Regions from separate parts of the Nonomuraea composti genome, predicted to be linked through region 1. Evidence: riboswitches for the same ligand, from Rfam matches in the RefSeq annotation. Region 1 holds a riboswitch; each other region holds the start of a gene.
What was found. A riboswitch is a leader RNA that binds a small molecule or an ion and turns the genes downstream of it on or off. The one in region 1 is predicted to bind cyclic di-AMP.
Positions count from the first base shown of each region.

Region 2: linked by a shared signal. The riboswitch ahead of HCN51_RS12065 (C40 family peptidase) and the one ahead of HCN51_RS43225 (C40 family peptidase) in region 1 are both predicted to bind cyclic di-AMP.
Region 3: linked by a shared signal. The riboswitch ahead of HCN51_RS36970 (glycoside hydrolase family 25 protein) and the one ahead of HCN51_RS43225 (C40 family peptidase) in region 1 are both predicted to bind cyclic di-AMP.
Region 4: linked by a shared signal. The riboswitch ahead of HCN51_RS54145 (coiled-coil domain-containing protein) and the one ahead of HCN51_RS43225 (C40 family peptidase) in region 1 are both predicted to bind cyclic di-AMP.

Region 1 is NZ_JAATEP010000046.1:29,134-36,145, forward strand. Features, by position in the region: gene HCN51_RS61790 (NADP-dependent oxidoreductase) at 1-658, opposite strand, end outside; gene HCN51_RS43210 (winged helix-turn-helix transcriptional regulator) at 743-1,138, shown strand; gene HCN51_RS43215 (cytochrome P450) at 1,071-1,883, opposite strand; gene HCN51_RS43220 (LuxR C-terminal-related transcriptional regulator) at 2,387-2,599, shown strand; gene HCN51_RS43225 (C40 family peptidase) at 2,734-3,687, opposite strand; cyclic di-AMP (ydaO/yuaA leader) riboswitch at 3,787-3,938, opposite strand; gene HCN51_RS43230 (amino-acid N-acetyltransferase) at 4,205-4,786, shown strand; gene HCN51_RS62645 (RDD family protein) at 4,872-6,434, shown strand; gene HCN51_RS43240 (RDD family protein) at 6,547-7,012, shown strand, end outside.
Region 2 is NZ_JAATEP010000007.1:49,852-56,863, reverse strand. Features, by position in the region: gene HCN51_RS12085 (MFS transporter) at 1-229, opposite strand, end outside; gene HCN51_RS12080 (hypothetical protein) at 298-1,059, opposite strand; gene serA (phosphoglycerate dehydrogenase) at 1,390-2,979, shown strand; gene HCN51_RS12070 (SSI family serine proteinase inhibitor) at 3,519-3,926, shown strand; gene HCN51_RS12065 (C40 family peptidase) at 3,977-4,381, opposite strand; cyclic di-AMP (ydaO/yuaA leader) riboswitch at 4,589-4,734, opposite strand; gene HCN51_RS12060 (3-isopropylmalate dehydrogenase) at 4,833-5,870, shown strand; gene HCN51_RS12055 (branched-chain amino acid aminotransferase) at 6,103-7,012, shown strand, end outside.
Region 3 is NZ_JAATEP010000033.1:101,875-108,886, forward strand. Features, by position in the region: gene HCN51_RS36950 (hypothetical protein) at 26-700, shown strand; gene HCN51_RS36955 (Pr6Pr family membrane protein) at 1,201-1,917, opposite strand; gene HCN51_RS36960 (dihydrofolate reductase family protein) at 2,131-2,709, opposite strand; gene HCN51_RS36965 (hypothetical protein) at 2,825-4,027, shown strand; gene HCN51_RS36970 (glycoside hydrolase family 25 protein) at 4,085-4,870, opposite strand; cyclic di-AMP (ydaO/yuaA leader) riboswitch at 4,882-5,028, opposite strand; gene HCN51_RS36975 (DUF4383 domain-containing protein) at 5,272-5,718, opposite strand; gene HCN51_RS36980 (hypothetical protein) at 5,768-6,133, opposite strand; gene HCN51_RS36985 (hypothetical protein) at 6,120-6,518, opposite strand; gene HCN51_RS36990 (NRAMP family divalent metal transporter) at 6,515-7,012, opposite strand, start outside.
Region 4 is NZ_JAATEP010000086.1:11,219-18,230, forward strand. Features, by position in the region: gene HCN51_RS54135 (S41 family peptidase) at 1-1,223, shown strand, start outside; gene HCN51_RS54140 (alpha/beta hydrolase family protein) at 1,241-2,386, shown strand; gene HCN51_RS54145 (coiled-coil domain-containing protein) at 2,383-3,339, opposite strand; cyclic di-AMP (ydaO/yuaA leader) riboswitch at 3,345-3,489, opposite strand; gene galT (galactose-1-phosphate uridylyltransferase) at 3,558-4,634, opposite strand; gene HCN51_RS54155 (DeoR/GlpR family DNA-binding transcription regulator) at 4,631-5,410, opposite strand; gene HCN51_RS63245 (50S ribosomal protein bL37) at 5,555-5,632, shown strand; gene HCN51_RS54160 (TrpB-like pyridoxal phosphate-dependent enzyme) at 5,676-7,012, opposite strand, start outside.

The DNA of each region.
Region 1 (7,012 bases):
CCGCCGCGTCCACCACGGCGTCCACCCCGCCCGGTACCAGAGCCCGTACGGACTCGGCCAGGCCGTCGCCCCGGGGGACGAACCACTCGGCGCCGAAGCCGCGTACCAGCTCCTCGTCGGCCGCCCCCGCGACCGCCACCACCCGGGCGCCGCGCAGGGCGGCCAGCTCGACCAGGTAGCCGCCCACGGCCCCTGCTGCCCCGGTGACCAGCAACGTCCGGCCCTGCCCGGCCCCGGCGCGGTCCAGCGCCTGCCAGGCGGTGAGCGCGTTCAGGGGGATCGTGGACGCCTCCACGGCCGTACGCCCCCGGGGTGCCCGCGCCACCGCCGAGGCGTCCAGTACCACGTACTCGGCCTGGGCCTTGGTCGGCAGCTCCAGCCGGGCGGCCAGGCCGATCACCTCCTCTCCGACCTCGAAGGCCGCTCCCCGGCCCACCTGGTCCACGACGCCCGCGACGTCGAACCCCAGCCCGTAGGAGTCCAGCCGGCGGGCCACCCCGTAGTCCGCGACGGTGCCGGCGGCGACCGCGAGGTCGAAGGGGTTCACCGCCGCCGCGGCCACCTTGATCCGCACCTGGAAGGGGCCTGCCTCCGGCACGGGCACCTCCACCAGCCTGGGAGCGCCGGAGCCACCGATGAGTGCACGCATGTTCGTCATGCCTCGGACCCTAGAAAAGGCTACTCTCTTCTGGTAAGTAGGCACCTGAAAGTATGTAACCAACCCCGAGGGAGTGGAGGAAGAGTGGCCACCAAGACGGCGGCGGAGCGGCGCGAGGAGGCCCGGCAGGCGTTCGACGCGTACTTCGCCGAGTGCCCCTCCAGGAAGCTGCTCGACCGGCTCAGCGACAAGTGGGTCACGCTGGTGCTCACCGCCTTGTCGCAGGGCCCGCGCCGCTACAGCGACCTGTCCAGGCGGATCGCCGGGGTCAGCCAGAAGATGCTCACGCAGACCCTGCGCGTCCTGGAGCGCGACGGCCTGGTCTCGCGCACGATCACGCCCAGCGTTCCGGTCCGCGTCGACTACGAGCTCACCCCGCTCGGCCAGAGCCTCATGCCGCTGGTGTCCGCGATCAAGAGCTGGGCGCAGGAGCACATCGAGGACGTGGAGGCGGCCAGACGGCGCTACGACGCCGCCTAGCCCCTGCCTGAGAGGCGTACCGGCAGGGCGGCCAGCCCGCGCGGCACGACGTTCTCCTTGTACGGCGGCGCCGGCCCGGCGAGGCGGTCGGGCTCCGGAAGATCGCCGGGTGGCGATCGGCCGCGCCTATCACCGCAATCACGAGCGTGCCCTCCGGTACGGGCGTGCCGGCCGGCGACACGTCCTCCAGCGCGACCCTGGAGGTGGGCTGCACCGGCGGGTCGTAGCGGGGCACCTCCTCCACCACCTGCCGGGGCCGCCGCGCCGCCTCGGGCAGCAGCCCGTGCCTGAGCAGGGGCAGGACGCCGTTGGCGACGAGGTTCACGGTCGTCTCGTGGCCGGCGACGAGCAGCAGCACGCAAGTGGCGAGCAGCTCCGGCTCGGTCGGTTTCCGCACCCGCGTCAGCTCGCTCAGGAGGTCGTCGCCGGGCCGCTTCCGACGCCTCGCGGCGAGGTCGCTGAAGTAGGCGCCGAACTCCCTTCTGGCCTGTCCGGTTTCCGATAAGAGGTCTTCTGTAAGCATCGGGTCAAGGCCGCGCGCCGGCTTCTCGCTCCAGGCGCGGAAGCGTTCACGGTCCTCTGCAGGCACCCCGAGCATCTCGCTGATCACCATGACAGGCAGCGGGTACGCCAGTGCGGACACGAGGTCGGCCTCCTCGGGCAGCGTGCGGATCAGCGACGCGGTGATCGCCTCGACGCGCGGGCGCAGCCGTTCGACCATGAGGGGCGTGAACGCCCTGCTCACCAGGGCGCGCAGTCTCGTGTGGTCGGGCGGGTCCAGCCAGAGGAACGACGCGGCGGGCTGACCTGCGCCTCCGCCGTTCCGCCCGGCTGGGCCGCGGCCGAAGCGCGGGTCGCGCAGCAGGGGCCGCGCAGAGCTCGTGAGAGGTGGCGACGAGCAGCCCCGCGCGCGTACGGAAGAAGGCGCCGCGCGCGCTCATCTCGCGATGGCGGGAGTAAGGATCACGCAGAAACTCCCGATCGAACGGATCAAAACCCAGGACGTCGGCCGCGCTCCAAACCTCGGGATTCGGAGCGCCGGAAGGCTCCACGAGATCGCTCATCGCGAGGTGATCGGTGCCGACATATCGCGAGTACGTCACATATATCGGATCATGTCAATAGCGCTCGTCAAGGGCGTAGATTGTTATGCTTGACGACCTTTCCAGGATGCGTTTACCGTCTGCGAGGAGCGACTTCGGGCCGGTCAAGAGGCCCAAGTTCAGCTGTTGGGGGGGAGGGCTCCCGATGGACGTGCTCACTGAAGGCGTTGAGCTGAGCCATGCGGACCTTGCGTTGCTGGCGGAGCTGGCCAAGGGGGTCACGGTAGACCGAGTGGGCAGACGGCTGGATATCAGCGGGCGCACAGTGCGCAGGAGACTACGTGGGATCTGTGACCGTATCGGCGTGGCCACGGCCATAGAGGCCGTGGCTTGGGCGGCCCGCCGCCAGTTGATCTAGCGGCGAGCGGTACGGGGGAGGGGCCGGCTGAAGGGATACCGATTCAGCCGGCGAGGCGTACCGCGCGATTCCCGATCACCCGGAGACGCGATACCGCGTTTCCGATCAGCCGGCGATGCGAGGCGCTTTCCCGGTCAGTCGGCGATGCGGACCGCGCCGGCGAACGGCCTGTTGGCGATCGAGGCGATCCGTACCACGTCACCGGTCTGCGGGGCGTGCACCATCATGCCGCCGCCGAGGTAGATGCCCACGTGGTGCAGGTCGCTGTAGAAGAAGACCAGGTCGCCGGGGCGCAGCTCCTCGCGGGAGATGTGCCTGCCCGCCGTCCACTGGCTGCCGGTGTAGTGCGGCAGGGAGATGCCGACCTTCTGGTAGGCCGCCATGACGAGGCCGGAGCAGTCGTAGGAGCCGGGGCCCTCGGCGCCCCACACGTACGGCTTGAGCTGCTGCGTGAGCGCCCACCGGGCGGCCTGGGCGGCCTTGCCGCTGCCGACGATCGGCAGGTTGACGCGCTGTGCCCGGGTGCCGGGCCGGCCGGCCTCGCCGAGCGCCCGCTTGAACAGGTTGCTCTCGACCTTGGTCACCAGCTTGGTGATCTTGTCGCGCTTGGTGTCGAGCTCGCTGACGATCTTCTGGACCTCGTCGATGCGCGCCTTGGCTCCGGCCCTGGCGCGCTCGGCGGCCTCCCTGGCCTGGGTGACCTGGTTGACCTCGGCGCCCTGCTGCTGCTCCAGCACGTCCATGGTGGCGGCGCGGTCGAGGAAGGAGTCGGGGTCGCCGGAGCCGGCGAAGGCCAGCAGGCGGTTGAGGCCGCCGGTCATGTAGGCGTTCTGGGCCAGCATCGCGACTTCCGCGCGCTTGGCGTCGAGATCGGCCTCGCTGGTCGCCAGCGTCTTCTGGGCGGCGTCGGCGGCCTTCTTGGCGGTCTTGAGCTTCTCCCGCTGGCCGTTGTACTCCTCGGTCAGCGTCTCGATCTCGTTGTGCATCTTCTCGACCTGCTTGGCCAGGTCTTGCAGCGAGGGCTTGGGGTCGGCGGACGCCGGGCCGACGGGAAGGGCGATCAGGAGCGCGGCCACTGTGATACTCACCACACCGCCGAGGCGCCGTGACAGCCCGGCCCTCTCCTGGGGGCGGGCGTGCCTGCCCGCCGTCCTGTGCCCGCCGTTGCGCGTGCCCTTCACCAACCAAGCTCCCTTCCTCGACGCCTACCGGGTTAGCTGACGGGTTCGGGCCGGAGCAGCCCTACCGAACGGACTCGGATTCACCCCGGGTGACGGCGATGGGGGTCGCCGCCGGTGGGTCCCCGGCTCCCCTCGCGGGGATTTGGCGTGTCCCGCGCGCGCGACACGCGGGGAACATCGTCGCTGGACACTAATGCACTCCGAGTTCGTGCTCAACCGGAACTGCCGAGTTCATAGAGGTTTCACAACCGAAGGGTCACAAGGTGATCTCGTGCCCGGCCGGGCAGAACGGGGTTTATGTCACGTTCGATGCCCCTTCTGCCGGATGTGGAGAGCGTGCTCATATGGCCACCGGATGTAACAGGATGGGCGGAGACGTGGGAGTTAAGGCTGAGCCGTAATGACATCTGTACTCTGGAGAGCCATGGAGCAGGTGGCCGAGCTGGCGACGTCCGAAACCGGGCCCGAGACCGCGGTGGTGGTCCGGCGTGCCCGCACGCCCGACGTCCGGGCGATCAGGCGGCTGGTCGACACCTACGCGGGCGCGGGTCCGCGGCTCCTGGAGAAAGCCACCGTGACCCTGTACGAGGACGTGCAGGAGTTCTGGGTGGCCGAGCGGGGCGGGCAGGTTGTCGGCTGTGGCGCGCTCCACGTGCTGTGGGAGGACCTCGCGGAGGTCCGCACCGTGGCCGTGGATCCGGCGTGCCGCGGCATGGGCGTCGGCCATCGGATCGTCTCGGCGCTGATACAGCACGCGAAGGATCTGGGTCTGCGACGTGTATTCTGTCTGACTTTTGAGGTCGACTTCTTCGCGAGGCACGGCTTTCGCCCGATTCAGGGCACGCCGGTCTCACCCGAGGTGTACGCCGAACTCCTGGCCTCGTACGACGAGGGCGTGGCTGAGTTCCTGGACCTGGAACACGTCAAACCGAACACCCTGGGCAACACCCGGATGCTGCTCCATCTGACATCGGGTGACGCGGACCTTGACCACTTGGAAAGGTGATTGTTGATACCTATGTCGATACGTTGGGCAGCACAGGCATGTGTCCTGACACGTGCCACATGCGCACTCGAAGCGAGGTGACACGGTGAGCACCGGACAGCCGCCGTATCCACAGGACGATTCCGGCGAGAATCCCCCGCCCGGCACCCCTTACGGGCAGCACAACCAGGGCCGCCACCCCGGCGAGCCCGACCCGGACGTGACTGTGGTCGGCTACCGGGCGGACGACGCCTACGGCCAGCAGCCCCAGTATGGCCAGCAGCAGGGCTACGGTCAGCAACAACCCCCGTACGGACAGCAGCAAGGCTACGGTCAGCAGGGCTACGGCCAGCAGCCCCAGTACGGCCAGCAGCACGGTTACGACCAGCAGCAGCAGTACGGCCAGCAGGGCTACGGTCAGCAGCAGCAGTCCCAGCCTGACTACGGTCAGCAGGGCTACGGCCAGCAGTCCGGTTACGGCCAGCAGCCGCAGTCGGGCCAGCAGCCCCAGTACGGGCAGCAGCAGGGCTATGGCCAGCAGCAGCAGTCCCAGCCCGGCTACGGCCAGCAGGGCTACGGTCAGCAGCAGCAGTCCCAGCCGGACTATGGCCAGCAGCAGTACGGCCAGCAGTCCGGTTACGGCCAGCAGCCGCAGTCGGGCCAGCAGCCCCAGTACGGGCAGCAGCAGGGTTACGGCCAGCAGCCCCAGTCGCAGCCCGGCTACGGCCAGCAGGCTCAGTACGGCCAGCAGCCGCAGTCCCAGCCGGACTACGGCCAGCAGGCTCAGTACGGCCAGCAGCCGCAATCGCAGCCGGACTACGGCCAGCAGGCCGCCTATGGCCAGCAGCCCCAGTCGCAGCCCGACTACGGCCAGCAGGGCCAGTACGGCCAGCAGGCCGCGTACGGTCAGCAGCAGCAGGGCTATGGCCAGCAGCCCGGCTACGACCAGCAGGGTTACGGTCAGCAGGGCTACGGTCAGCAGCAGCAGTCCCAGCCCGGTTACGCCCAGCCTGGCTACGGCCAGCAGCAGGGTTACGACCAATACGGTCAGCAGCAGGGCTACGGCCAGCAGCCGCAGCAGTACGGGCAGGGCGGCTACGCGCAGCCCGGTTACGGCCAGCAGTACGGCCAGCCGGTCGGCGTGCAGCCTCCGGGGGCGCCGGCGCCGCTGGCGGAGTGGTGGCAGCGCCTGGTGGCGAGGATCATCGACTTCGTCATCCTGTTCATCCTGAACCTCGTCATCGGCCTGGTCATCGGCCTGTTCGCCGTGGCCAGCTACTCGACCCTGGACGGAAGCAGCAGCGGGTTCCTCACGGTGACGGTGGCGTCGATCATCTCGTCGATCGTCGTGACAGCGCTGTGGGTGGCCTTCGACTTCTTCCTGCTGAAGGCCAAGGGCCAGACCGTCGGCAAGATGGTGATGGGCATCAAGGTCGTGCAGGTGGGCCAGCCGGTGCCGCCCGGCGGCCTGCCCACGGACGCGGCGCTGAAGCGGGCCGCGGTCACGTGGGGCGGGTGGATACTCAACGCCGTCCCGCTGGGCTTCATCTCCAGCCTGCTGGCGTGGGCCGTGGTGGCCGTGAACGGCGCCTCGCAGCTGTGGGACAAGCCGCTGCAGCAGACGTTCGCCGACAAGGTCGCGAAGACCGTGGTGGTGAAGATCAAGTAGTCTCTCGCGGACACGACATAGGGGCCGGCCTCGCCGGCCCCTATGTTTTGTGCGTGGACCTGTACCAGAATTAGTTAGCGACCCGAGCCCCCGACGACGCGAGGTGGGAGTTATGGCCGGGACGGCGCCGCGGACGGACGTGCTGCCTGCCGAATGGTGGGAACGCCTCGGTGCCCGGCTGATTGAGGCGCTCGTCTTCGGGGTCTTCTATTACATTCTGTTCATCGCGCTGTGGGCCGTCTTCCGGACTGTCGGGATGGCCGACGTCTTCGGCGGCCGGCTGCCGGGGGTCTTCGCGTGGCTGGGCGCGGGGGCGGCTTATGCGGGCTACGACTGGTGGGCGCTTTCCCGGCGGGGGCGCACGTTCGGTAAGGCGATCATGAGGATTCGGCTGGCGCCGGAGGGCCTGCCGCGCCGGGTTCTGCTCAAGCGGACGCTGGTCTATCCCGCCCCGGTGATGCTCATGGGCATTCCCGTCGTCAATCTGCTCGCGGGAATGCTGCTGTTCGGGGTGGGGCTGCTCATCCTGATGGACAAGCCGCTGGAGCGCGGCCCGCACGACCGGGCGGCGGGAACGC
Region 2 (7,012 bases), on a different contig from region 1:
TCCGGTCCGACCAGCGGCCGACCAGGGGGTTGACGAACAGGTCCCAGACCTTGGGCGCGGTGACGACCACGCCGGCCAGCCAGGCGGGCACGGCCAGGAAGTTCGTCATGTAGAACAGCAGCAGCAGCCCTGGCACGCCGTTGAAGGTGGCGGTGCAGAAGGAGCCGACGCCGTAGCCGAGGCGCACGCTCTTGGGGACGGAGACCGTACCGGCCGCCGGTGTGATCATCCCCTCATTAGAACCGAGCGAGGGCTTGTTCGGTAGGGCCCAGTTTCCCGGGCCCTGCCTCCACGTGCCTAGTCGGAGACGTTCGCGCAGACCACGTGCGCGCCGATCTCGATCATGCGGCGCTCGCTGCGGGCGTCGGCCACCCTGGCCATGAGGATCGGCGCCCCCGAGGCGGCGAACTGCGGCAGCCGGGCGCGGACCAGCCGGTGCAGGTCGCGCACGACGTCCTCGGCGGCCGACATGTGCACCTTCACGTGCAGCATGATCCCGGTGGCGCCGGAGGCCGTGCCCGCCTCGGAGATCCAGACGTGGTGCACGAGCGGGAAGTCCATGAGCAGGTACGCGATCGCCTGGCGCAGCGCGGGCAGGATCGGGTGCGTGCACCGGCGGTAGCCCGGGTCCACCTGCTGCATCGGCCCCGACAGGTGCGGCCGGGGCGCGGGCACCCAGGGCAGCGCGGGGGCCTGCGGGCTCGGCGGGGCGACCTGGGCCAGCGCGGCGCCCCGCGACACGGTGGCCATCGCGCCCGTGGCGTAGGCGGCCGGGACGGCCCCCGACAGGACGGGCGTGGGCCCCGTGCGCGTCGTGGTCATGAAGTGCTGGAGATCGTCGATGGGCACGGCGGCCGCGGCCGGCCCGGCCGCGTCGATCACGATCTCGCGCACGCCGGTGACGCGCTGGATGTCCAGGATGGTGTCGGCGTCGCAGGCCGACAGGGAATGGCTGCCGCGGTGTCTGGCATAGGTCGCGGGGCTGGTGTATCCGAGCAGGACCCGGTCACCGGCCTGTGTCGTCCCCAGGACGACGGAACGATCTGGTCGCACTGCCACCAGGACTCCACCGTCGGCAAGAGCGCCCAGCAGGCGATGGGGCGTGCCATGCTGTGCGAGCACGTCGGCAAGCGCAGGATTCCCGATGCTCATATGACGAACCATAGGTAGTCGGCCACGGCTTATCAGGCTAATGGCGAATAAATCTCCCGATCAAGACAAAGATTAGCCCGGAGTGGATGAGTTTGGCGCGGGACGGGTAGGCCCGGATCCGTCTCACATGCTGACCCCTCGTGAATACGTTCACAAGCTGCGGATACACTCTGTGGGACCGCCGGGGGGTTCCGTGGACGGTGACCCCCCTCCGCCGTGCCTTAAGGATGCACAGACGTGAACAAGCCCGTCGTTCTGGTCGCAGAGGAGCTGTCCGAGGCTGGCCTCGCCGTACTCGGTGCTGATTTCGAGGTCCGCCACACCGACGGCGCCGACCGTTCCCAGTTCCTGCCCGCTCTCGCCGACGTGGACGCGCTCATCGTGCGCTCCGCCACCCAGGTCGACGCCGAGGCCATCGCCGCGGCGCCCAAGCTGCGCGTCGTCGCCCGCGCGGGCGTCGGTCTCGACAACGTCGACGTCGAGGCGGCCACCAAGGCCGGCGTCATGGTCGTCAACGCCCCGACCTCCAACATCACCAGCGCCGCCGAGCAGACGATCGCGCTCATCCTGGCCAGCGCGCGCAACACGGCCCAGGCCCACGCCGCGCTGAAGAACGGCGAGTGGAAGCGCTCGAAGTACACCGGTGTCGAGCTCGACGAGAAGGTCGTCGGCATCCTCGGTCTCGGCAAGATCGGCCAGCTCGTGGCGCAGCGGCTGCAGCCGTTCGGCGTCGAGCTGATCGCCTACGACCCCTACCTGCCGCCGGCCCGCGCCGCGCAGATGGGCGTCAAGCTGCTCAGCCTCGAAGAGGTGCTCAAGCAGGCCGACTTCCTCACCGTGCACCTGCCCAAGTCCAAGGAGACGATCGGGCTCATCGGCGACAAGGAGCTGCACCAGGTCAAGCCGAGCGTGCGGATCATCAACGTCGCGCGCGGCGGCATCGTCGACGAGGGCGCGCTCTACTCCGCGATCAAGGAGGGCCGGGTCGCCGGGGCGGGCCTCGACGTGTTCGCCAAGGAGCCCTGCACCGACAGCCCGCTGTTCGAGCTCGACCAGGTCGTCGTCACGCCGCACCTCGGCGCCTCCACCCACGAGGCCCAGGAGAAGGCCGGCACCCAGGTCGCGCGCAGCGTGAAGCTGGCGCTGGCGGGCGAGTTCGTGCCCGATGCGGTCAACGTCCAGGGCGGGGCCGTGGCCGAGGACGTCAAGCCGGGCCTGCCGCTGGCCGAGAAGCTCGGCCGCGTCTTCACCGCGCTGGCCGGCGAGGTGGCCACCAAGCTCGACGTCGAGGTGCGCGGCGAGATCGCCGCCCAGGACGTGCGGGTGATCGAGCTGGCCGCGCTCAAGGGCGTCTTCGCCGACGTGGTCGAGGAGCAGGTCACCTACGTCAACGCGCCGCTGCTGGCCAAGGACCGCGGCATCACCGTCGAGCTGATCACCAGCTCCGAGAGCCCCGACTGGCGCAACGTCGTGACCGTGCGCGGCGTGCTCGCTGACGGCCGCACCGTCTCGGTCTCCGGCACGCTGTCCGGCCCGCGCCAGATCACCAAGATCGTCGAGGTCAACGGCTACGAGATGGAGATCGAGCCGACGGCCCACCTGTGCTTCTTCACCTACGCCGACCGTCCCGGCATCGTCGGCGTGGTGGGCAGGCTCCTGGGCGAGCACAGCATCAACATCGCCTCGATGCAGGTGGCCCGTGACGCCAAGGGCGGCAAGGCGCTCATCGCGCTGACCGTCGACTCCGCCATCCCCGCCGACGTCGTGGAGCAGATCGGGGCCGAGATCGGCGCCGAGAGCGGCCGCTCGGTGGACCTGGAGGACTGACTTCGCACCTGCTCGTGAAGGGCCGTCACCCGTCCGGGTGGCGGCCTTTTCTGTCTCAGCATGCAAGATACTAGGACTTCCGAGCAGATCCTCGGGTACTGTGGCTGCTAATGCGCCAGGTGCTCGTACTCATTGCCTGCCGCGGCGGGGCCTGTTAGGGCAGGTCGACGACCCGCCGCGGCGAGCGGTGTTGCGTCGGCCAGTAAGTCCCATCCGCCCGGTCCGTGACCCGGACCGCGAGATCAGGCCCGGTCGGGTTCGCGACCGGGATCCGGCTTCCCACTGGAACGCGTCCGCGAAATGAGCTGAGTGACATGTACGACATGTATGCCTGGAACCGTACGGAAGAGCAGCAGGACGAGGCCGCCGAGGCCCTGCAGACCGCGCTGGACCGGCGCGACAACGGCGGCGCCCCCCAGCATCCGAACCACTAGAGCCTCTTGGCGGTGCGCTCGACGGGGTGACGAAGACCTCCCCTTGTAGATACGGAGAGTATTGATAACTTCACTCTACGTATCCGTTCAAGAGGAGGTCCCCCCATGCGTGCGTCTGCTTCCGCTTCGCTGAGCATGATCCGGCGTGCCGCCACCGTCGCCCTGCCCGCCCTGGCCGCGGCGGCGCTGATCGCCGCTCCGGCCCAGGCGCAGGAGTCCTACCTGCGCATCACCACCTACCACGGTGGCAGCACCGCGCAGTGGTTCCTCACCTGCGGCCCCGACGGCGGGGTCCACCCCGAGCCGGGAGCCGCGTGCGACCGGCTGGAAGAGCTCGGCGGCGACCTCGACCGGATCCGGTTCCGCCCCGGCGTGGCCTGCCCGAGGATCTTCGATCCGGTGCACGTCGAGATCCGCGGTGACTACCTGGGCGAGCCGGTGGACTTCACCGACGACTACCCCAACCCGTGCTTCGTGGAGCGGCTGGCCGCGCCGATCGTGCCGGCCGTCTGAGGCGGGCGGGCGGCCCCGCGGGGGGAAGGCGGGGCCGCCCGCGCTTCGGCTCAGAGCGTGGCGGTCAGTGAGGCGGGCACCGGCTCACGGCGCTGTTCGCGCAGCTCCGCCCACTGGCGCACCCCCTTCGGGTCCGGCCGCACCGCGCCGACGAACGCCTGCCTGCGCCAGCTCGACAGCTTCTCCTCCTTCACGACGTCGCCCGAGTGCGGCGCGTGCACCATGTAGCCGGGCTTCGAGATCATCCCGACGTGGCCCAGGCCGCTGAAGAACACCAGGTCACCGGGCTTGAGCCGGTCCCAGTCGATCTTCCTGTCGAACGCCCCGTACTGTTCGCGGGCGGTGCGGGGCAGCTCGATCCCCGCCTTCTCGTACGCCCGGAGCATGAGCCCCGAGCAGTCGTAGCCCCGGTCGCTGGTCCCGCCCCAGACGTACGGGATGCCGCGCTTGTCCATCGCGAACTCGAGGGCGACCTTCCAGGCGGGCCTGGGCGCCTGGGCCAGGGTGATGCGCCGGATCTCGGCGCCGGTGAGGGTGGTGGCGTCCGCGTCGATGGCGGACCCGGTGGGTGATCCTGTGGCGGCCTGTGCGGAGGGGGTGTTGGTCAGGATGAGCCCGGCGGAGGCTGCCGCCGCCAGGGTGATGCCGATGCGAGACAGGGGACTGTCCTTCCATGCGGCCGACCGGGTTAGCTGACGGGCTCGGGCCTGGAAGACAGCCCTACGGCGCGGCGCGCCGATTCGCCCCTGGGGGGAAGGTGGGTCCCCGGCTCCACGCAGCGGCTGCGTGGATTAGGCCCGACGGACTCTAACGAAACGGCCAAAAGGTCGCAAACCCCTCAAACCGGACGTCCGACCACTGAGATGGTGTGTTCGTCAGACGAGACGAGCCGGTATGGTTGCCGTCATGGAGTCGCGTAACATCCGCCTGGCCGTCATCCCTGGGGATGGCATCGGCACCGAGGTCGTCGCCGAAGGGCTCAAGGTCCTTGAGGCAGTAGGCACGAAGATCGAGCCCACCCACTACGACCTGGGCGCCGCACGCTATCACCGTACCGGCGAGACGCTGCCCGACGCGGTGCTCGACGAGCTGCGCGGCTACGACGCGATCCTGCTCGGCGCGATCGGCGACCCCAGCGTGCCGCCCGGCATCCTCGAGCGCGACCTGCTGCTGCGCCTGCGCTTCGCCTTCGACCACTACGTCAACCTGCGGCCGGTCAAGCTGTTCCCCGGCGTCGCCACGCCGCTGGCCGGCACGCCGACCGAGAACATCGACATGGTCGTCGTGCGTGAGGGCACCGAGGGCCTCTACGCCGGCACCGGCGGCGTCATGCGCCGCGGCACGCCGCACGAGATCGCCACGCAGGAGTCGCTCAACACCGCCCACGGCGTCGAGCGCGTGGTGCGTTACGCGTTCGAGAAGGCCAAGGCGCGCCCGCGCAGGAAGCTGACACTCGTCCACAAGACGAACGTGCTCACCTTCGCCGGCGACCTGTGGCAGCGCACGGTCAACCGCGTGGCCGAGGAGTACCCCGAGGTCAGCACCGACTACTGCCACATCGACGCGGCCTCGATGTTCTTCGTGACCCAGCCCGAGCGCTTCGACGTGGTCGTCACCGACAACCTGTTCGGCGACATCATCACCGACCTCGGCGCGGCCATCGCCGGCGGCATCGGCCTGGCGGCCAGCGGCAACATCAACCCTGAGGGCGCGGCGCCCAGCATGTTCGAGCCGGTGCACGGCAGCGCCCCCGACATCGCCGGCCAGGGCAAGGCCGACCCCACCGCCACCATCCTGTCGGTCTCCATGCTCCTCGACCACCTCGGCCTGCACGACGAGGCGGCCCGGGTCGAGCGGGCGGTCGCCGCCGACATCGCCGAGCGCGGCGCGGGCCGTAGTACCCAGCAGATCGGTGACGACATCACCGCGCGAGTATCCGGCTAGGACCGCCTAGCCCCGTACGTACGCGCCTGGCGGTCCGAGGAGGACTGCCGGGCGCGTTTTCGTGTACCCGGACCACGGCGGCAATCCGGGCTGACCACCCCATCAGCCGCTTGCCATCCCATATAGCGAGACAATAGGAAGTACGGACAGCCCCGACGGGTGTGACAGCCTCCCGGAGGGGTGACCGGATTCCGGTAGATTTCGGTAGACCGTAGAGAGAAGGACCGACGTCATGACCATCGCTCAGAAGCTCAGCTTCGACGTGCAGCTATCCGACCACGCTCGCACCGCGGCCGAGCGGGAGCAGGTACTGGCGAACCCGGGATTCGGGCAGACGTTCACCGATCACATGATCTCGATCGACTACACCGACGGCCAGGGCTGGCACGACGCCCGGCTCATGCCGTACGGGCCGCTCTCGCTCGACCCCGCCACCTCGGTCTTCCACTACGCGCAGGAGCTGTTCGAGGGCCTGAAGGCCTACCGGCAGATCAGCGGCTCGATCGTCACCTTCCGCCCCTACGCCAACGCCGCCCGCTTCAACCGCTCGGCCGCCCGCATGGCCATGCCGGAGCTGCCGGAGGAGACGTTCGTCGAGTCGCTGGAGCTGCTCGTCGAGCACGACAAGGAGTGGGTGCCCACCACCGAGGGGCACAGCCTCTACCTGCGCCCCTTCATGATCGCCACGCAGGCGGGGCTCGGGGTCAACTACCCGTCGAAGACGTACAAGTACATGGTCATCGCCTCGCCGGCGGCCTCGTACTTCACCGGCGGCATCAAGCCCGTCTCGGTCTGGCTGTCCACCGAGTACACGCGTGCCGCCCCCGGCGGCACCGGCTTCGCCAAGTGCGGCGGCAACTACGCCGCGGCGTTCGTCGCGCAGCGGCAGGCCGTGGAGAACGGCTGCGACCAGGTGGTGTGGCTGGACGCCCACGAGCACCGCTACGTCGAGGAGATGGGCGGGATGAACCTGTTCTTCGTCTTCGGCGACAAGCTCGTCACCCCCGCGCTCACCGGCACGCTGCTGCCCGGCATCACCCGCGAGTCGATCCTGGAGCTGGCCGGCGACCTGGGCCTGGAGACCGAGGAGCGGCTCATCACCGTCGACGAGTGGCAGGAGGCCAGCGCGTCCGGCGACCTCA
Region 3 (7,012 bases), on a different contig from region 1:
GATGCCCCGCCTGATGCCCCGCCTCATGCCCAGCCGGATTTCCGGCCGGATTTCCGGCCGGGGCGCGCCGTCGGTCGCCGTCGCGGCGGTCGTTCTCGTGGGGATCGCGGTCGTGCACTGGCTGGCCACCGTGTTCGTCAGCACGCCGCGGGTGGGGGTGGCGGGCGACCCGGCCGGGCTGCCGTCCTGGGAGACCTGGCCGATCCAGCTCGCCGCACTCACCGTGCTGTCCTCCGCCGGCGCGGGCGCGGACCGGAGGCGGGTGCCGCGGCCGGTGGTGACGTTCCTGGTGGCGTGGGCGGTCGGGCTCCTGGTCCTGCTGGCGAACGGTTACTCGCGCGACGTGATCCTCCAGGTCCTGGGCGTGGTGCTGGAGCCGCTGCCGTACGTGACCGCGTACCTCCTCATCCTCGCCGGCAGGCCCGCGCCCGCCCCCGCGACCGACGGGGCGGACGGGAGCGCGCCCGGACGTCTGGCCCGGCTGATGGGACGGCTGGCGCTGCCGGTCTTCCTCTGGCACCCGACGGCGCCCGTCATCGTCGCCCTGGCCACCACCAGGCTGGGGCCCATCCCCGGGCTCAACGCGCTCGCCACCCCCTCCGCCTGGCTGCCGGCCAGGCTGGCCTGGCTCCCGCTCCTCGCCGCCATGCTGGCCGTGCTGGTCGCCCTGTCCGCGGGGCTGCGGCCGGCGCGGGACTGATTCCCCCGTACGGGGGAGGCGGCCCCGTCCCGTCGCCGCGACCCTGGAGCAGGCGATCGGGGAGGGAGAACGCATGGGTGCTTCGCCACGGGTGCGGATGGCGGTCTGGCTGCTGCTGTGCGGGCTGGTGCCGTGGGCGGGGGTGAAGACGGTGTGGACGCTGGGCGGGGACGCCCTCGGCGTGAGCGGGCGGGCCTGGCTGCACGGCGTCGAGAACGACGGGGGCGCCCTCTACCGGGCACTGGCGGCCGTGGGCGTCGATCTGACGGTGCTGATGGCGCTGCTCGGGGCGTTCCTCGCGCTCGGGCTGGTGCACCGGTGGGGGATGGTGTTCCCCCGGTGGACCCTCGTGCTGGCCGGGCGGCGGGTGCCGCCGCTGCTGCCGCTGATCCCGGCGTGGGCGGTGGGGCTCTGCCTGGGGGCGTACGGGGTGGTGCTGCTGGCCATGGTGCCGCTCGGCCTGACCGGGGTGATCCCGCCGTTCGCGCCGGTGGCACCGTTCACCACCAGCGGGGACATCGCGTGGATGATCCTGTTCGGCGGGCTGGCCTTCGCGGGGCTGGGCGGCGCGCTGCTGGTGGGAGCGTGGTCGTACGGGCGCCGCGCCAGGGGAGCCGTGGGCCGGCGGTGAGCCGGTGGAGGCCGAGCAGCGCGTAACCCAGCACCACGAACGCGGCCAGCACGCCGACCGCCGCCCCCGCCACCGTCGGCCAGCCGAGCCGCTCCACGTTCAGGAACGGGTAGACGTAGCGGCGGGGCAGGTTGGGGGCGGCGAGCAGCACGAACGCGCCGTACAGCAGCGGGAAGCCCAGCCAGGCGAACGGCGCCGCCCAGCGGGCCCGGCGCGAGCGGTCGAAGACGGCCCAGTCGGCCAGGGCCATCACGGGAGTCACGTAGTGCAGCAGGAAGTTGCCCCAGCCGCGCGCGCCGCCGCCGTCGAGCAGCGCCAGCGGGTTCGCCAGGTCGCGGGAGACGTAGTTGACCAGGCACGTCGCCACCAGGTACAAGGTCACGGCGCCCTTGACGTCGGCGGAGGCGGGCCTCCCGCGTCCCGCGACCAGCCGCCAGCCGTAGTAGAGCGCGAGCAGCACGTTGCTCTGCACCGTGAAGTAGGCCCACGGCCGGCCGATCGACGTCGTCAGGCACGCCAGGCCCGCGACGGTCGCCGCGACCAGCAGGATCCGCCACGCCGCCATCCGGCCCTCCGTGAACGCCACAAGATCACGCTAGCGCACGGAAACGCCGGGAACGGCCGGATCATCCGATCGTGAGGCTGCGCGCGCACAGGAGCCGCGCAGGTCAGCCGCGCAGGTCAGTCGCGCAGGTCAGTCGCGCAGGTCAGTCGCGCAGGTCAGTCGCGCAGGTCAGTCGCGCAGGTCAGTCGTTCGCCTCGGGCGCTCGCCTCAGGCGCTCACATCGGCCGCTCGCCTCTAACCGCGCACGACCCGGTAACGCAGATGGGTCACCGACGCGCTCCCCGCGACCGGCGTACCCTCCTGGACCAGCTCGGCCCGCTCCCCGCCGAACAGCGGCGTCCCCCCGCCCAGCAGCACAGGCACGAGGTGCAGCCACAACTCGTCGAGCAGGCCCGCCCTGAGCGCCTGCCGGGCGACGTCGGCGCCCAGCACCAGGACGTCCTTGCCGCCGGCCGCCTCCCGGGCGCGCCGGAACGCGGCCTCCAGGCCGTCGAAGGCGAACGTGCCGCCGTTGTCGCCGACGAGATCCTGCCGGGTGCGGTGGGTGACGACGAAGCCGGGGACGCCGGGCCACGGCGTGCCTCCCCACGGGCGCAGGCCGAGGTCGAACGTGCGCCGCCCGATGACCGTGGCCCCGACCGCCGCGTCGACCTGCCGGCGGACCTCCAGGTCGGCCTCGCCGCCCGGGCCCTGGCCGCCCATCCACTCGTGCAGCCGCTCGCCGCCGTCGCCCATGGGCTCCTCCGCCCGCACGTTCGGGCCCGCCGTGAAACCGTCCAGGGAGACCGACACGTCCAGCACTACCTTGCTCATCACGAGCCTCCTTCGCTCCGGGTCACCTTCACGAGAAGGTCGGAGCCGCCCGCGCCGCTTCGACACGTTCGGCGGGAGAAATCCAGAAAAGGCCGCCGGCCGGTAGCATCCGCGCGTGGATCGCATCACCTCGGCCATCCCGGAGGCCGGCCCCGCCGACACCGCCGCCCTGCGCGAGATCGACCCCGACGAGCTGGCCCGTTACGTCCTCGACCCCAGGAACCCGTGGTGGCGGCGCCGGCGGTGTGCGGAGGCGCTGTTCAGGCGCGTCCCCGAGGCGCGGGTGCCCGAGTTGCTGGAGCGCATCCGGGATCCGCGCGAGTCCACCGACGTGCGCCTCGCGCTGCTCGCCGTGCTCGGGCACCGGGAGGAGCTGCTGCCGTGGCTGCTGCACGACGACCAGCGCAACAACACCTCGTTCAGGTGGCGGGGGGCGATCCTGAAGGCGCGCGGCGAGGCGGGCGACCTCACGGCGGCGGCCGAGCTGTCGACGCTGGCGTTCGACCAGTGGCACCGCAACAAGGCGAAGGGCAGGGCCGGGCTGGACGCGCTGGTGGAGCGGCACGGCGTGGCAGCGGTCGACCGCCTGCTCGGCGACCGGCCGGAGGACCGGGCGTTCCGGGTGCTCATGCGGCACCGCGCCGGCGAGGACATCACGCCGGCGCTGGCCGACCCCGACGTCGGCGTCGCCTACGAGGCTTACTCGCTGACGTGGGACGACGAGGCGTTGAGGGCGTTCGCCCGGGACGCGCCGACCGTGGAGGGGGCGCTGTGGGCGGCGCTCGGCCTGTACGACGTCACCGACGACCTCGACGAGATCCGGGCCATCGACGAGGCACTGGGCCGGCCGCGCGTCGAGGTGCAGGGCCTGGACGCGGAGATCCGCGCCGCGATCGTGCACCGGTACGTCCCCGAGTGCGAGGTGCGCACCGACCCGCGCTGGCGGATGGAGGCCCTAATCACCGAGCCGCCCCCGCCCACGGACGTGGAAGGGCAGCTCCGGCGGGCGTCGGACGCGCTCGCGCGGGCGGGCCAGTCCCCGGAGCCGCCCGTGCACTGCGGGGAGGACTACGGGCAGGGCACCGGAACGTACCACGTGATCAGGTGCGCGGGCGGCACGGTCCTGGTCAGCATGCTCGGGCGGTTCGTCACCGGCTCGGACGAGGCCACGCAGGTGCGGGCCCCGCTCGAAGCGGCCGGGTTCCGGTGGATCGACGACGACCTCGGCGCGATCACCGTGGACGGGTTGTGCGTGTACTGGTTCGGCACCCGCGACCCGATCAACGTGCGCGCCCTGCTGTTCTACTGGCAGGACTGAGGCCGGGGGCCGGGGGCGCCGGCCCCGCTGCCGGCCAGGAGCCGGGGCCCAGGGGCGTCAGGCGCGCCGGCCCAGGGCGCGCAGCTCGTCCGGGCTCAGCGCGGAGACGTTCTGGTCGATCGGCGAGTCGGTGTACTGGTGGATCGTCCAGGACTTCCAGTCGGCGGGCGGCGTCACGGCGCCCTTGGCCCGCCCGTAGTGGGCGACCCAGAGCGGGTATTCGGCCAGGCCCTTGCCGTAGGTGTCGGCGAAGTTCCAGCCGCTGTAGAACATCGGGGCGATCCCGGTACGGGCCTTGACGTGCGACAGCCACGCCTTGGCCCAGGCGTTGACCTGGTCGACGGAGCGGCCGTCGGTCGTCTCCAGGTCCAGGACGAGCAGGTCGCCGGGCTTGGCGGGCTGGGCGTTCACCACGGCGAGGAAGTGGTCGGCCTCGGCGATGGGGTCGTTGCCGGGGTGGCCGAAGTGGTAGGCCCCGCGGACGATCCCCTTGTCGCCCAGCTCGCGCCAGTGCCGGGCGAACGACGCGTCGCGGAAGGCGGTGCCCTCGGTGGCCTTGACGATGCCGAACTGGGCGGAGCTGGCGCTCCAGTCGTAGAGCGGCTCGTAGTTGGAGATGTCCAGGCCGTAGGAGAGCGCGTGCCCGGCGTGCTGGTGGGTGGCGGCGTGGCCTACGACAGCGCCGGCGACAGGGCCGGCACCGGGGCCGGCGGGGGAGGCCAGGGCCGTGCCGGTCACGCCGGTCAGCGCGACGGCGCCCGCCAGGATCGCGCCGCCGACGGCCAGGCCGAAGCGCTCGGAGAGCTGGTTCTTGAGGGTTGCGGCAAGCTGGGGCTTGGGCATGAGGTGATGACTCCTTGCTTCCATGCCGCCTACCGGGTTAGCTGACGGGTTCGGGCTTGGAAGTGCCCTACGGGCGCGGCGTGGGCCTGGCGTCCGATTCACCCCGGAAATGGTGGGTCCCCGGCTCCGCTGTGGCGCGGATTCGGCGGCCGGGCGTCGTTCTCGGAGCGGCGCCTGCGAGAGCGGTGCCTGCGAGAGCGGTGGCTACGAGAGCGGTGCCCGGTCGACAGAGGGCGACGGCTCGACGCGGAGCGTCAGCACGTGCCCTACAGAAGGTACATATCACCCCAAATAAGGTGCAAATACGGCAAAGGAGACCCGTGCCGTGCACAGGTCTCCATCGCCGCCCCGGCCGGGGATCCGCGGCCGGGTAGATTTTTCCGCCCTACCCCCGATCGGCCTCAGTGGTGGGCGGTGACGCGGCGCCGGCTGAGAGCCAGGCCGAGGGCGATCATGACGATGCCCAGCCCCAGGTGCAGCCAGTTGTCGGCGTTGTTGAGCGGGACGAAGTTGGCCGGGCTGTCATGGCCGACGAGCAGCCCGTAGATCCACAGCAGCAGGTAGATGACCCCGCCGCCGACGAGGAAGTTGCGCGCCCCGCTCCACGTACGGGCGAGCAGGACACCCGCGATGCCGAACAGCAGGTGCACGATGTTGTGCAGGATCGAGACCTGGAAGACGCCGAGCAGGTGCGCGTCGGAGTGGTGACCCGCGAACTGCAGGTCGTCGTACCCGGTCGTGATGCCGGGGATGAAGCCGAGCACGCCGACCAGCAGGAACAGCACGCCGACGACGAGCGCGGCGAGCTGCACGGGAGAGCGGGCGGCGGAAGTACGCGGGGTGTCCATCGGACCTCCCTTGATAGAAGGAACCCTCCTCCTACCCCCAGGCACGAAGTCAGGCGTCCGCCCGCCCCTCCTGGTACAGGTCACGGACGGAGGCGAGCTCCCGCACGGGCACGCGCAGCACGATCCGCTCGCCGTCGATGCCGCCGACCTGCTCCCACGTCACGTACCGGGTGTCGCGGTGCAGCACGCCGAGCAGCGCCCTGATCAGCCACGGGCCCTTGATGGCGGGGCCGCGCTCGTAGCCGAACAGCCGGCCGGTGTGCCGGGCGACCACGATCAGCCCGGCGACGCGGAAGGCGTTCTGGACCTGCTGCAGCAGCGGCCCGTCCTGGATCAGCCGCACGTCGGCGACCTGCCCGACGAGCTCGCCGGCGCTGTCGACGACGGGACGGGCGATGAGCTCACTCATTCTCATGCCGGGCTCCGGGGATGGGCTCGATGAGGCGGCTGCGGACCCACCGTTCGAGGGCGGGCCGCTCCAGCTCGCCGCCGACGTGCACGGCGCTGGAGATGTGGCTGACGTTCGCCATGGGGATGCGCGGCGGCGCCTGCTCGCCGCCGGCGCCGAACAGGCGGGCGGCGCCAGCCATGAGCCGGCCCAGCACGCCGCCGACGCGAGGGCCGAGCGCCAGCGGCCCCATCAGGATGGCGGTCACGTACGGGCGGCCCTCGTCGTCGAAGGCCAGCTCCAGATCGTCCACCTTGCACACGAGCCGGCCGTCGTGGTCGTGCACCACCTGCCGGTCCAGCAGGTGGAGCTGCGCGTGCAGCACGCGGGCACGCCCCGCGTGGCCATTCATTGCCCCGCCTTCGTGGCCAGCATGAGCGGGATCGCCGCGATCGACACCACGACAAGAAGGATCATGAATATCGTCCCCAGCGAGTTGGAGAGCCTGCCGTTCACCTTGTCCTGCATGTAGTCCCGGTCGTTGGCGATCATCAGCACCGGCAGGTACGTCAGCGGCAGCGCCGCCGCCGAGAACACCAGCGAGTACTCGGTCACCATGATCGGGTCGATGGTCGTCAGGATGAGGGCCGTCGCCACGATCATCACCACGAGGATGGTGGCGTGGAACCGCGCCGCCTCGCGCGGCCGGACGAACTTGCCCCACTGCCAGCCGAAATACTGGCTCAGGCAGTAGCCCGACGACAGCGCCACCTCCAGCGTCGCCCCGAACGTGGCCGCGAACACGCCGAGGATCACCAGCGCCAGCCCGATCTGGCCGACGCCCAGCGCGACCGGCAGCACCATCTGGTCCAGCGAGTCCACCTGCACGTGCACCGGCAGGAACAC
Region 4 (7,012 bases), on a different contig from region 1:
TCTGCGTCCTCACCCACTACTACGGCGCCGCCACGCTCGACGCCCGCGCGTTGCTGACGGCCGGGTTCGCCGCTCTGACGCGAGAGCTCAACCGTGACGGGCGCGACCTGCCGGACGCCGTCATGCCGGCGCTGACCGGCGACAGGAAGGCCGACTGGGCCGCGTTCGAGACCGTCTACCGCAAGCTCGCCGACCAGGTGCCCGGCCTGCGCGACAAGCTGGCCGTGGTCACCCTCGAGGCGATGGTGACCGCCCTCGGCGACAACCACGCGCGCTGGGCGCACGACGTCGAGCGGCCCCCCGACTACTACGACGGCGACGGTTACGGCCTGGGGCTGGAGGCGAACGCCGACGGCCCGGAGAGCCCGGCCCTGCCGCCCCTGTTCGTCACCGCCGTGCAGGGCGGCGCGGCCCGGGCCGCCGGGGTGCGGCCCGGCGACGTCATCGAGTCGATCAACGGTTCCGCGCCCTTCATCGACGGCGTGACCAGTCCCGCGATCGCCGCCCTCTACCCCCGCTATCCGGAGGCCCGCCCGGTCCGGCTGCGGCTGCTGCGGGAGAGCACCGGCCGCCGCTGGACGGTCACCCTCGAACCCGGCCTCTACCAGCGGGATCTCGCCGCCTTGCAGGTGGTCCGGTCGAGGCTGGAGGGCGACGTCGCCTACGTGCGGGTGCGCGGGTTCGGGCCGGACGCGGCGAAGCGGGCGCTCGGCGCGATCGCCAGGCTGCGCAGGGGCCGGACGCTCACCGGCGTCGTGCTGGACCTGCGCGGCAACGGCGGCGGCAGCCCCACTGAGGCGGTCCGGCTGCTGAGCGCGTTCGTCCACGGCAAGGTCACCGGCTACCAGTGCGCGGCGGACGGCACGTGCGAGTCCTTCCGCACCGACGACACCGTGGAGCTGGTGAACCTGCCCCTGGCCGTGCTCATCGACGGCGGGTGCGCCTCGGCGTGCGAGCACGTCGGCTCGGCCGTCAAGGACCTGCGGATCGGCACCCTGGTCGGCACCAGGACGGCGGGGGTGATCTCGGGGCCGGCGGAACCGCACCTGCTCGGCAACAACACCGTGCTGAGCTTCCCCGCCCGCCACCACCTCGGCCCCGCCCGCGAGGTGGTCGACAGGATCGGCGTGCCGCCCGACCACTACGTGCCCCTGACCTCGCGAGACGCCGCCGCCGGGCGCGACCCCGCGCTGCGGCGGGCCCTGACCCTGCTGCGCAAGTGAGAGGAACCGATCGCCCCATGAGACCGATCGCGGTGGCGCTCGCCGGCCTGGCCGTCCTCGCCGCCTCCTCCTGTACGGCGCCCGCCCCGCCCAGGGCCGCCGCCGTGTCACCCCCGCCGTCCGGCCCCGCCACCCTGCCCGCGCCCACCGGCCCGCACCCCGTCGGCACCACCGTCCTGCACCTGAAGGACGCCTCCCGTCCCGATCCCTGGAACCTCGACGCCAAGGTCAGACAGCTGAAGGTGACCCTCTGGTACCCGACGGGGCGCAAGGACGGGCGGCGGGCGGCGTACATGACGGCCGAGGAGTCCGAGCTGCTCATGAGAGGCGGCAGGATCGCGAGCGCGCCGTACGACACGCTGAGCAGGACGCGGACGAACGCCGTGGTGGACGCCGAGCCCGCCGGGCGGAAGCTTCCCCTGGTGGTGCTCTCGCCCGGGTTCACCAAGCCGGTCAGCGCCCTCACGTCCCTGGCGGAGGACCTGGCCAGCCGGGGGTACGTCGTGGCCGGGATCGACCACCCGTACGAGAGCTACGCCACGACCCTGGAAGACGGCACCATCGCCGAGTGCCTGGCCTGCGACAGCGACGCGGACCCCGGGTTCGGCGCGGTCGTCGCCGCCGGGCGGGCGGCGGACGTCTCGTTCGTGCTCGACCGGTTGCCGTCGGCGTGGGCCGGCTCGAAGGTGATCGACCGCTCCAGGATCGCGATGGCCGGCCAGTCGATCGGCGGGGCCGCCGCGGTGGCGGCCATGGTGAAGGACGCGCGGATCCGCGCCGGGATCGACATGGACGGCAGCACGTACGCGAGGATCCCGAAGCGCGGTTTCACCAGGCCGTTCCTGTTCCTCGGCGGGCCGGAGCACGTCCCCGGCGGCCGGGACCCGTCGTGGGAGCGCGACTGGGATCTGCTGGCCGGGTGGAAGCGGTGGATCGTGGTGAAAGGGGCGGACCACCAGGCGTTCACCGACGGGCCGCTGCTGGCCGGCGCGCTCGGCCTCACGCCCGCGTACGGCGCCCTGACCGGGCCGCGCGCGGCCGAGCTGACCCGCACGTACGTGGCGGCCTTCCTCGACCTGCACCTCAAAGCGCAGCGACGGCCCGTGCTGGACGAGCCGTCGCCGCGTCACCCGGAGGTGCGGATCGTTCGGGCCGGGGGCTAGTTCATCGAGATGTGCACGTGGTCGTAGTGGTTCTCGGTGATGCTGCCCCGGTCGGACATCGCCCGCCAGCCCGAGCCCTGGTTGATGCGCTGCTTCCAGATCACGTACTTGACGCCCAGCTTGTCCTTGTTCTGCAGCGCCCAGGCGGCGATGCGGTCGCCGAGCGCCTGGTTGGCGGCGGTCGGCATCGAGCCGCCCGAGCTCATCATGAAGTCGCAGGCCCGCCCGAGCGGGTGCTCGCCGCTGGAGCCCGAGCGGAAGCAGCCGACCGCGAACGGCAGCGCGAAGTTCTTCTCCACCTGGGCCTTCATCAGCCGCGTGCGGGAGGTGATGTTGTCGGGGCCCGAGGGCAGCTCGGGGGCCCAGGAGCCGTCGGAGTTGCGGCCCGTGCCGAAGGGGACGAGGTCCTCCAGCTTGTCCTTGATGTCGTCGATGACGTCCTCGGCCTCGTCGCGCTGCTTGTCGACCTCGGCGGCGTCCGCCTTGATCTTGTCCGTGAGCGCGGCGGCCTCCTCGCTGGCCTTCTTCTTGTCGTCGCGGGCCTTGGCGACGGTGGCGACGAGGGCCTGCTGCTCGGCGGTGAGCTGTTCGAGCAGGGCGGCGGTGTCGGCGTCCGTGGGGAGCAGGAAGCCGGGCAGCGCGGAGGGGTCGCCGTTCTGGTAGCGCAGGCGGGCGATGTCGGCGACGCGCTGCTCCGCCTCGGCCAGCGTCCGCTCGGCGGCGGCGGCCCTGGCCGCGGCGGCCTTGGCGGCGTCCTCGGCCTTGGCCAGCTCGACGCGCTTGAGGTTGTACTTCTCGATGAGCTTGTCGACCTTGCTGTTGAGCTGCTTGAGCTGGGCGCGCAGCTCGGCTTCGGTCGGTTTGGGCGCCGCCGAGGCGGGGGCCGCCGAGAAGGCGACGGCGGTGGCGGTGATGAGTCCGATGGCAAGAATCGCGGGGGACGAAGCCGCCACGTGGATGTTCCTCTCCCTCTGCCGGCCGGGTTAGCTGACGGGTTCGGGCAAGGGAGGTGCGATTCCCTACCGCCGTAGCGGATTCACCCCAGGTGCGGTTTGGGTCCCCGGCTCCCGGGCGAGGCGCCCGGGATTAGGCGTGCTACGGCCGTTACGGCCGGTGCATATGGGGATATTAGTGGTAGATCACGAGTCATGCGACCTTAAGTAGAAATCTATTAGTGATCTATCTGTGATCGAATCAGCCGCGCCGCCTCCTCCGGCAGCACGTCGTTCACGAACGCCCCCATTGCCGACTCCGAGCCCGCCAGGTACTTGAGCTTGTTCGCCGCCCGCCTGATGCTGAACAGCTCCAGATGCAGGTAGCCCAGCTCCCTGTCGACCCGCACCGGCGCCTGGTGCCAGGCCGCGATGTACGGCATCACCACGCCGAACAACCCGTCGAACGCCCGCAGCACCGAGGTGTAGAGCGGCGCGAACGCCGCCCGCTCCGCCTCCGTCAGCGCCGCCAGGTCCGGCACCTGCCGGTGCGGATACACGTGCACCTCGAACGGCCAGCGCGCGGCGGCCGGCACGAACGCCGTCCACAGCTCGTTGGCGGCCACCACCCGCACCCCGGCCTCCCGCTCGGCGGCCAGCACGTCGGCGAACAGGTTCCCCTTCGTGTACCGCCGCGCGGCGCCGAGCTGCAGCTTCGTCCTGGGCGTGACGTACGGGTAGGCGTAGATCTGCCCGTGCGGATGCGCGAGCGTGATGCCGATCTCCGCCCCCCGGTTCTCGAAGCAGAACACCTGCTCCACGCCCTCGATCTGGGACAGCTCCGCCGTGCGGTCGGCCCACGCCTCCATGACCAGCTCCACCTGGGAGTCGGACAGCTTGGAGAAGGAGGAGTCGTGGTCGGAGGTGAAGCACACCACCTCGCACCTGCCCGCCGCCGGACGCACCTCGCTCAGCCCGCCCGGATCCTCATAAGTGCCGAAATTGGTGGAGAAGGACGGGAAACGGTTCTCGAACACCACCACGTCGTAGTCATAGGACGGGATCTCCGACGAGCGCGTCTCCGACGACGGGCACAGCGGGCACTCGGCCGTGCCGCCGGTCGGCAGGAACGTACGCGTCTGCCGGTGCCCGGCGATCGCGATCCACTCCTCCGTCAGCGGGTCGTAACGCAGCTCCGAGGCCACCGGGCGCGGCTCCAGGGCCCGCCGGTCGATCGCGCTCCGGTCGGCGTCGTCACACCGGTCGAAGTAGATCAGCTCCCGGCCGTCGGCCAGATGGGTGATGGTGCGCTTCAAGAGGAGGCCTCCGCGATGATCAGTTCGCCGGCCCGTTCGGCCAGCTCGGTGCGTGCGTCCTGCGGCAGCCCCGCGTCGCTGATGACCACGTCGGCCTCGCTCAGCTCGGCGATGGTGCTGATGCCGACGGTGTTCCACTTCGTGTGGTCGGCCGGGACGACCAGCCGGGTCGCGGCCGCCACCAGCTCCCTGTCGGTCTCGGACTCCAGCAGGTTGGGCGTGGTGAACCCGGCGCGCACGCTCATGCCGTGCACGCCCAGGAAGAGCGTGTCCACGTGCAGGCGGCGGATCGCGGCCACGGCGACCGGGCCCACCAGGGCGTCGGACGGCGTGCGTACGCCGCCGGTCAGCACGACCGTGCGGTCGGCGCGCGGGTTGCGGTGGAAGACGTCGGCGACCGGGATCGAATTGGTGATCACGGTCAGCTCGGGCACGCCGATCAGGTGACGGGCCAGCGCCCACGTGGTGGTGCCCGCCGACAGCGCCACGGCCGTGCCGGGGCGGACGAGCGTGGCCGCGTGCCGCGCGATGGCCTCCTTCTCCGGCTGCTGGCGGGCGGACTTGGCGGTGAAGCCCGGCTCCTCCGTGGAGCCCGGGCCGAGCGCGGTCGCGCCGCCGTGCACCTTCTCCAGCAGCCCGCGCTCGGCCAGCACCTCGAGGTCGCGGCGGATGGTCATGTCGGAGACGCCGAGCTCGCGGACGAGATCGGCCACCCGGACGCCGCCGTTGCTGCGCACGCGTTCGAGAATCGCCTGCTGACGCTGCTGTGCGAGCACGCCCGCTCCTTCCAACAGATTCCACCAAATTATGACACGGAATTGTTGGGGAATGTTAGTTACGGCGGAACGCTTGCGCTGGTCAGCGCGGCGGGAGACGGTGAGGGCTCACCGATCAGCCGCAGGCACACCGGAGGCGAGCTCATGGCCAGGCGCGCACGCAAGGGCAAGGCACGCAAGAAGAAGAAGGCCAACCACGGCAAGCGCCCCACAGCACGATGACGCCGTCGGGTGGCCGCCCGCCCGCGAGCGGCCACCCTCGCACTCAGGACGGCAACTCGGAGAGCGCCTGCTGAATGCGCTCCCGAGGCAGCGTGTAGTCCTCCAGCTCACCCGCCAGATACCGCTCGTAAGCACCCAGGTCGAAATGACCATGACCGCACAACGCGGTCAGGATCACCTTCTCCTCGCCGCTCTCCTTGCAGCGCAGCGCCTCGGCGATCGTCTCCGCCAGCGCGTGCGTCGGCTCCGGCGCCGGCAGGATGCCCTCCGTCCTGGCGAAGCGGACACCGGCCTCGAAACACTCGTTCTGGCTGCGGGTGACCGCCTCGAACAGGCCCAGCTCGTACATGTGCGACAGCAGCGGCGACATGCCGTGATAGCGCAGGCCGCCCGCGTGGATCGGGTCCGGCACGAACGAGTGCCCCAGCGTGTGCATCTTGAGCAGCGGCGTGAACCCGGCCGTGTCACCGAAGTCGTAGGCGTACGTGCCGCCCGTGAACGACGGGCAGGCCGCCGGCTCCACCGCACGGAACACCGTCCGCGAGCGCCCCGCCAGCTTCTCCCGCAGGAACGGGAAGGCCAGGCCGGCGAAGTTCGAGCCGCCACCGGTGCAGCCGATGACCACGTCGGGCGGCTCCGGGAGCTGGGCCAGCGCCTCCTCGCCGATCACCGTCTGGTGCAGCAGCACGTGGTTGAGCACCGAGCCGAGCGCGTACCTGGCGTCGGACGTCGCCGCCGCCACCTCCACCGCCTCGCTGATCGCGATGCCCAGGCTGCCGGGCGAGCCGGGATCCGCCGCCAGCACCTTGCCGCCCGCGCTCGTCACCGGTGACGGGCTCGCGTGCACCGTCGCGCCGTACACGCGCATGAGGGCGTGACGGTAGGGCTTTTGATCGTAGGAGGCCCGTACCATCCAGATCCGGCACTCCAGGCCGAACTGCGCGCACGCGAACGCCAGCGCCGAACCCCACTGGCCCGCGCCCGTCTCGGTCGTCAGCAGCCGCACGCCCTCGCGCGCGTTGTAGTACGCCTGCGGCACCGCCGTGTTCGGCTTGTGCGAGCCGGCGGGGGAGCCGCCCTCGTACTTGTAGTAGATCCTGGCCGGGGTGCCCAGCGACCGCTCCAGCCGGCGGGCCCGGATCAGCGGCGTCGGCCGCCACAGCCGGTAGACGTCCAGCACCTCCTCGGGGATCGGGACGTACCGCTCGCCGCTGACCTCCTGCCCGATGAGCTCCATGGGGAACAGCGGCGCCAGGTCGTCGGGCCCCACCGGCCGCCGTGTGGCCGGATGCAGCGGCGGAGGAGGCGGGGCGGGGAGGTCGGGGACGATGTTGTACCAGTGGCTGGGCATCATCGCTTCAGTCTGCGCCGCCCGCGCCC